DNA from 2 places in the Shewanella sp. SP2S2-4 genome. Region 2 is predicted to be linked to the other one. Evidence: predicted binding sites of a transcription regulator. Region 2 holds the regulator's gene; the other holds the start of a gene.

Region 1 (3,429 bases), on a different contig from region 2:
AGCTAAATTCGCCAGTAAAGCCACAGTCGTAGCATTCATCAATTGGCGTGTTAGTGCCATAGTAAGGCACGCGGCTATAACTATAATCCCACACGTTTTCCAGCGCTTCGAGGTTATGCTGCATGTTGGGATATTCGCCATAACAAATAAAGCCGCCGTTCGCAATTGCGGGATATGGCTGTTCAAAATCAATTTTATCGTAGGGATTTACGCTTTTTTCCACATCGAGGTGGAAACTATTAGTGTAATAGCCCTTGTCCGTCACACCTGTGACTAGGCCAAATTGCTTCGCATCCAGTTTACAAAAACGGCTGCAAAGACTCTCACTTGGCGTGCTATACAGACTAAAGCCATAACCTGTTTCAGCCTTCCACGCATCCGTGGCGGCTTTAAGATAGGCAACAATAGCGACGGCTTTGTCCCTTAATTGTGCATCGTCAAATACATGGGTTTGGGTGCCATAGAGTGCATTCATGGTTTCATGCAGGCCAATGTAACCGAGTGAAATCGACGCGCGACCATTTTTAAAGATTTGAGAAACATCATCATCGGCGCGTAAACGCACACCACAGGCCCCTTCCATATAGAGGATAGGTGCCACACGGGCTTTAACGCCATTGAGTCGCTCAATGCGAGTATCTAACGCTTTACGGGCTAAGACTAATCTGTCATCTAAAAGATGATAAAATTCCGCTTCATCACCCTTAGCTTCCAAGGCAATCCGCGGTAGGTTTAAGCTCACTACCCCGAGATTATTGCGTCCTTCATGCACGAGCTCGCCATTTTCCTCATAGGTGCCTAAAAAGCTGCGGCAACCCATTGGGGTTTTAAATGAACCTGTGACTTTCTCGACTTGCTCGTAATTGAGAATATCGGGATACATGCGCATAGTCGCGCACTTGAGCGCCATCTGTTTGACATCGTAATTGCAATCGCCAGCTTTGTGATTAATGCCATCACGAATCGCAAACACTAACTTAGGAAAAACTGCCGTCTTACGATTTTTACCCAATCCCGCCATCCGTACTTTCAGCATAGATTGCTGAATTAAGCGGGATTCCCACGAGGTGCCTAACCCAAAGCCAAAGGTCACGAATGGTGTTTGGCCGTTGGCGGTATGCAAGGTATTAACCTCATACTCCAAAGACTGAAATGCATCGTGACATTCTTTTTCAGTTTGCGCCGTGGCAAAAGCTTTGGCGTCGGTGATCTTCCAATTCAAGGCGATTTGGTAGTGCTTGTCGTAGCTCTTAGCGACAAATGGCGCCAACACTTCGTCGATACGATTAATGGTCGTGCCGCCATAAATATGGCTCGCCACTTGGGCAATGATCTGCGCGGTGACGGCTGTCGCCGTTGATATAGACTTAGGGGTTTCAATTTCGGCATTTCCCATTTTAAAGCCATGGGTCAACATACCAGCCAAATCAATCAGCATGCAGTTAAACATCGGGAAAAAAGGCGAGTAATCTAAGTCGTGGTAGTGGATCTCCCCCGCTTCATGGGCAGCAACCACGTCCTTTGGCAAGATATGACTCTTGGCATAATGTTTGGCGACTATGCCCGCGAGCAAATCCCGCTGAGTTGGGATAACTTTCGAATCTTTATTGGCATTTTCATTGAGTAACGCCGCATTACTTTGCTCGACTAAACCACGGATTTCGAGGTTTAATTTACTGGTCGCTTCACGGCACACATCTCGGTCGTGACGGTATTCGATATAAACCCGCGCCAAGGACTTATACGGCCCTTCCATCAGTAAATTCTCAACCGCATCCTGTAGATGATGGATATCAACTTCGGTTAAGGTCGCAACGCTTTGACTGATACACGCTGCCACTGTCGCTGCATAGTCGCCATCCTCTATTCCAACTGAGTTTGCAGCGGCATTCACTGCATCCCGTATCCTTGTTTCATCAAAAGGTGTGCGGCAACCATCCCGCTTAATTACGACTGGCATTGTTCAGTTCCTCTCCATCTCGCCTAAAAACTAACACTACATCTAGTGATTTTAAAAGCATAAAACACAATATGTAGAGCATTAGGCTACAACGACGATGAAGCGTCCATGATCCAGATCATAGTTTTTAGGATGAAATAAAAGAACAAACCAGAACTGCAGCTAGGCCCAATTATCTGAAAATTGCGCCTTGACCTGCTGATTAAACCCAGCTAGTTGATGCCTGAAATCAGTGATGATCAGGCTCCATAACTCAAGATTAACGCTTAGCGAGTGCAAGATAACTACTGAGTTGGCCTGATGCCGACTGATGCGAGCCCATAGACGAAGCGAGTTGCATCATAGATTTAAGCCCCTGCCATTGCTGTTTTTGGGCATCCGTTAGCGGTGGCTCAGAATTTAAATAATCCGTTAATTGACCAAGGACTTTGGTGGCTTTTTGGGCGAGCACCGGCGATTGAGCATCATCCATATTGATCAAAACGTTTTTCGCATCGACCAAGGTATTGATCAGGGGGTCATTCGGTGATTTTTTGGCTAATGCTTTGAGCTCATCATCTAAGAAATCTTGCAGCGACTGCTTACTCGGCGTGGTTGTGCTCGGAACTGTAATACCGTTTTTCGATAAACGGTCGAGTTGCACGTCCGATAAAATGCCGTCTTTTTGTAAACGTGACACTAATGCGGGAATATCGGCGACACCAAATTTGCCATCAGCAAAAAAATCCTTCGCCATCGACTGAATTTTCTGTGCACGTTGCGCCCGTGGCGACAGCGCTATCTCATCGGCTTTACCCGCGTCGGGTTTAGCGGCATCCGTCTGAGTTTTCTTGGTCTCAGTGGTCGCATCGGTTTTGGCCGTACTCGTTTTTTGGCTATTGGCACCATAGGCATCGGCGATACTGCTACTGCTGCGATTAAGATTGAAGGCATTTAAAATAGAATTCATCGTCAAAAATTCGGCGTCTAAGACTCAATGACAGTTTTAAAGCAAAAACTAAGCCAATCAAGTATTAATCTATGCAGAGCCTGAATTCTCGGGTAGCGAACAGCACCAGTAGCTTTATCTCTAGGACTGTAAATCTTCAATAAGGGCAAGACATTGCCGCCTCAACAAATCGAGTGCCTCTGCATCCATTTGTACTTTATTCAGCAAGGTTTGTTTCAAGGCTAGGACTTCATGCTTAATCGCCTCTCCCTGAGCCGTCAGAGTGATCAATTTTTTCCGCTCATCTTCAACGCAGGCCAAACGCGTGATCAAGCCTTTTACCTCTAACCGCTTAACGATAGGCGTTAGCGTCCCCATATCGAGCTTAGTCGCCGCCGATAGCTGGGTTTGACTACAGCCATTTTGACGCCACAGGGTTTGCATCACCAGATATTGAGGAAAAGTTAACTCGTATGCCTCGAGTAAAGGCCGATAAGCGCGCACTAAGGCATTGCTCGCAGAATATAACGCGAAGCACACA
Region 2 (3,429 bases):
AACTGTTTAAGGCAATTCAGAATGAAACTCTGCGTCAAGAAGAGCATATTGAGCTGATTGCTTCTGAAAACTACACCAGTCCACGCGTGATGGAAGCGCAAGGTTCACAGTTAACCAATAAGTACGCTGAAGGCTATCCAGGCAAGCGTTACTACGGTGGTTGTGAGTATGTGGACGTAGTTGAAACCTTAGCGATTGAACGTGCGAAAGAACTGTTTGGCGCAACTTACGCTAACGTACAACCTCATTCAGGTTCACAGGCAAACAGCGCTGTTTACATGGCATTGTTAAAACCTGGCGATACCGTACTGGGCATGAACTTAGCCCACGGTGGTCACTTGACCCACGGTTCACCCGTTAACTTCTCTGGCAAACTGTACAATATTATTCCTTACGGTATCGACGAGTCTGGCAAAATTGACTACGACGAAATGGAACGTCTGGCCGTAGAACATAAGCCTAAGATGATGATCGGCGGTTTCTCTGCCTATTCAGGTATCGTTGACTGGGCAAAAATGCGTGAAATCGCAGATAAAATAGGTGCTTACCTATTTGTCGACATGGCGCACGTTGCTGGTCTTATCGCTGCTGGTGTTTATCCAAACCCAGTGCCACACGCACACGTTGTGACGTCAACGACCCACAAAACTTTAGCGGGTCCTCGCGGTGGTGTGATCCTGTCTGCTGCTGACGATGAAGACTTGTATAAGAAGTTGAATTCAGCGGTATTCCCAGGCGGACAAGGTGGCCCATTAATGCACGTTATCGCCGGTAAAGCGGTTGCGTTCAAAGAAGCCCTAGAGCCAGAATTTAAAGTGTACCAACAGCAAGTAGTTAACAACGCTAAAGCTATGGTTGAAGTGTTCCTTGAGCGCGGTTACAAAATCGTCTCTGGCGGAACCAGCAACCACTTGATGTTAGTTGATCTGATTGGTCGTGACTTGACCGGTAAAGAAGCCGATGCCGCCTTAGGTAGCGCTAACATTACCGTGAACAAAAACTCAGTGCCAAACGACCCACGTTCACCCTTTGTGACCTCAGGTGTGCGTATCGGTACGCCAGCCATTACGCGCCGCGGCTTTAAAGAAGCGGAATCGAAAGAGCTGACTGGCTGGATTTGTGACATCCTTGATGATGCAAGCAATCCTGCTGTGATTGAGCGTGTGAAGGGCCAAGTATTGGCACTGTGTGCACGTTTCCCTGTTTACGGCTAATTTGCTGACGCATCTAGGTTTAAGTGCGTATGTGCTTAAGTAGATGACTGGCTGAGAGTGATCGCTTGCTGACTAGGTACTTACATGAGGTACTTAGCATCCGGTAGTTAACCTCAGCCCATAAATAGGATAAAATCCCATGGCCGCATTAAGCGGCCATTTTTATTGGTAAAATCTTAGGCTTAAATCCATTGCGTTTAGCTGAGATTTAACAGGTAAAGCCATTAACGCTTTACTCGCATTCACTGGCAGGAGGCTCAATGCATTGTCCATTTTGCAGCGCGACAGATACTAAAGTCATCGATTCTCGATTAGTGGCGGAAGGCCATCAAGTGCGCCGTCGCCGAGAATGCACCGAATGCCATGAAAGATTTACCACCTTCGAAGGCGCCGAGTTAGTCATGCCTAGGGTGATCAAGCGCGATGGTTCACGCCAACCCTTCGATGAAGAAAAACTCCAAGGTGGCATGTTGCGCGCGGTTGAAAAACGCCCCGTGTCTATGGATGAAATCGAGCAAGCACTCAGTAAAATCAAATCGACCCTGCGCGCCACTGGCGAGCGAGAAGTGCCATCAGAAATGGTCGGTAACTTAATGATGGAGCAATTGATGAGCCTAGATAAAGTCGCCTATATACGTTTTGCTTCTGTGTACCGTGCCTTTGAAGACGTATCTGAATTTGGTGAGGCCATCGCTAAACTGCAAAAGTAGTTATTCGACTAACATAGGGTTGAACATGAGCTTGAACATAAGTTGGTCTGTACTCGATACCCAAATGATGAGCCGCGCGATTCAATTGGCGCGCAAAGGCTTTTACACCACGAGACCCAATCCCAGTGTGGGCTGCGTTATCGTTAAAGATAATCAGATTGTCGGCGAAGGTTATCATCAAAAAGCGGGTGAGCCCCACGCCGAAGTGCATGCGCTACGTATGGCAGGTGAACACGCCCGCGGCGCAACGGCCTATGTCACCTTAGAGCCCTGCAGCCATTATGGCCGCACGCCGCCCTGTGCCTTGGCGCTGATCAATATTGGCGTTAAACGTGTGGTGGTGGCGGTTGAAGATCCTAATCCGCAAGTCGGTGGTCGCGGTATTCAAATGCTGCGCGACGCCGGTATTGAAGTGGATGTGGGATTACACCGTGATGAAGCTTATGCCTTGAATTTAGGTTTTATGAAGCGCATGGAATCGGGTTTGCCCAGAGTTACAGTCAAATTGGCTGCGAGTCTCGATGGTAAAACCGCGCTGTCTAACGGTGTGTCTAAATGGATTACCGGGCCTGAATCTCGCCGCGACGTGCAGCGCTTACGCTTACGTTCCTGCGCGTTGGTGACTGGGATTGAAACCATACTGGCTGACGATCCCTCGCTCAATGTGCGATATCAAGAACTTGGCGACATAAAAGACTGCGTAACCGAGGCGCAATTACTGCAGCCATTAAGAGTGATACTCGACAGTCGCGCCCGTTTGCCGTTATCGGCTGCCTGTTTGGCTATCGTATCGCCGATACTCTTGGTCTCGACCGTGGCTTATCCCGCAGTGTTTCAAGCACAATTGCCCTATCATGTGAGTTGCCTAGTATTACCAGCAATTGCAGGTCGCGTATCCTTACCTGAACTATTAAGCTATTTAGGCCAAAGTTGTAATCACGTGCTGGTGGAAGCGGGGGCAACCTTAGCGGGCGCATTTTTAGCACAGGGGCTGGCTGATGAATTAGTGCTGTACCAAGCGATGAAAATCCTTGGTGGGCAAGGGCGTAATCTGCTGCAGCTACCCGATTATCAAACCATGGCGCAAATTCCTGCATTAACTTTGGTCGATGAGCGCAAATTAGGGCCAGATACCCGTTTAATCTTGAGCGTTAAGCTTGATACCTCTTTATCTAAATCGAATTGGAGCAAGATAACCGTTTAACCTTGAGCGTTATGCTTGATACTTCTTTATTTAATTAGGGCAAGATAACCGTTAAACCTTGAGTCTTATGCCTTATTACTTCTTTATCGAATAAGTGAGTTAACCATGTTTACTGGGATTATTGAAGCCGTTGGCACCCTGCGAAAGCTTGAACGCAAGGGCGATGATATTCGTTTGACCGTGGCGAGCGGCAAACTGGATTTAAACGATGTGCGTTTAGGCGACAGTATTGCCACCAACGGTGTGTGTTTAACGGTTGTGCAGCAATTAGCCGACGGTTATGTGGCCGATGTTTCTGCCG

The links. The regulator NrdR, encoded in region 2, represses ribonucleotide reductase genes. The targets are predictions, from matches to a motif close to AAACACNANATNTNGTGTTT.
Region 1: a site for NrdR is predicted at 1,992-2,011, ahead of nrdD (anaerobic ribonucleoside-triphosphate reductase). Genes of this name have one in related genera too.

The regions. Positions count from the first base shown of each region.
Region 1 covers NZ_JAUOER010000035.1:32,536-35,964, forward strand. Annotated here, with positions in the region: gene nrdD (anaerobic ribonucleoside-triphosphate reductase) at 1-1,960, opposite strand, end outside; gene Q4Q54_RS20475 (hypothetical protein) at 2,220-2,909, opposite strand; gene Q4Q54_RS20480 (MarR family transcriptional regulator) at 3,030-3,429, opposite strand, start outside.
Region 2 covers NZ_JAUOER010000029.1:50,710-54,138, reverse strand. Annotated here, with positions in the region: gene glyA (serine hydroxymethyltransferase) at 1-1,214, shown strand, start outside; gene nrdR (transcriptional regulator NrdR) at 1,475-1,924, shown strand; gene ribD (bifunctional diaminohydroxyphosphoribosylaminopyrimidine deaminase/5-amino-6-(5-phosphoribosylamino)uracil reductase RibD) at 1,950-3,128, shown strand; gene Q4Q54_RS18930 (riboflavin synthase) at 3,234-3,429, shown strand, end outside.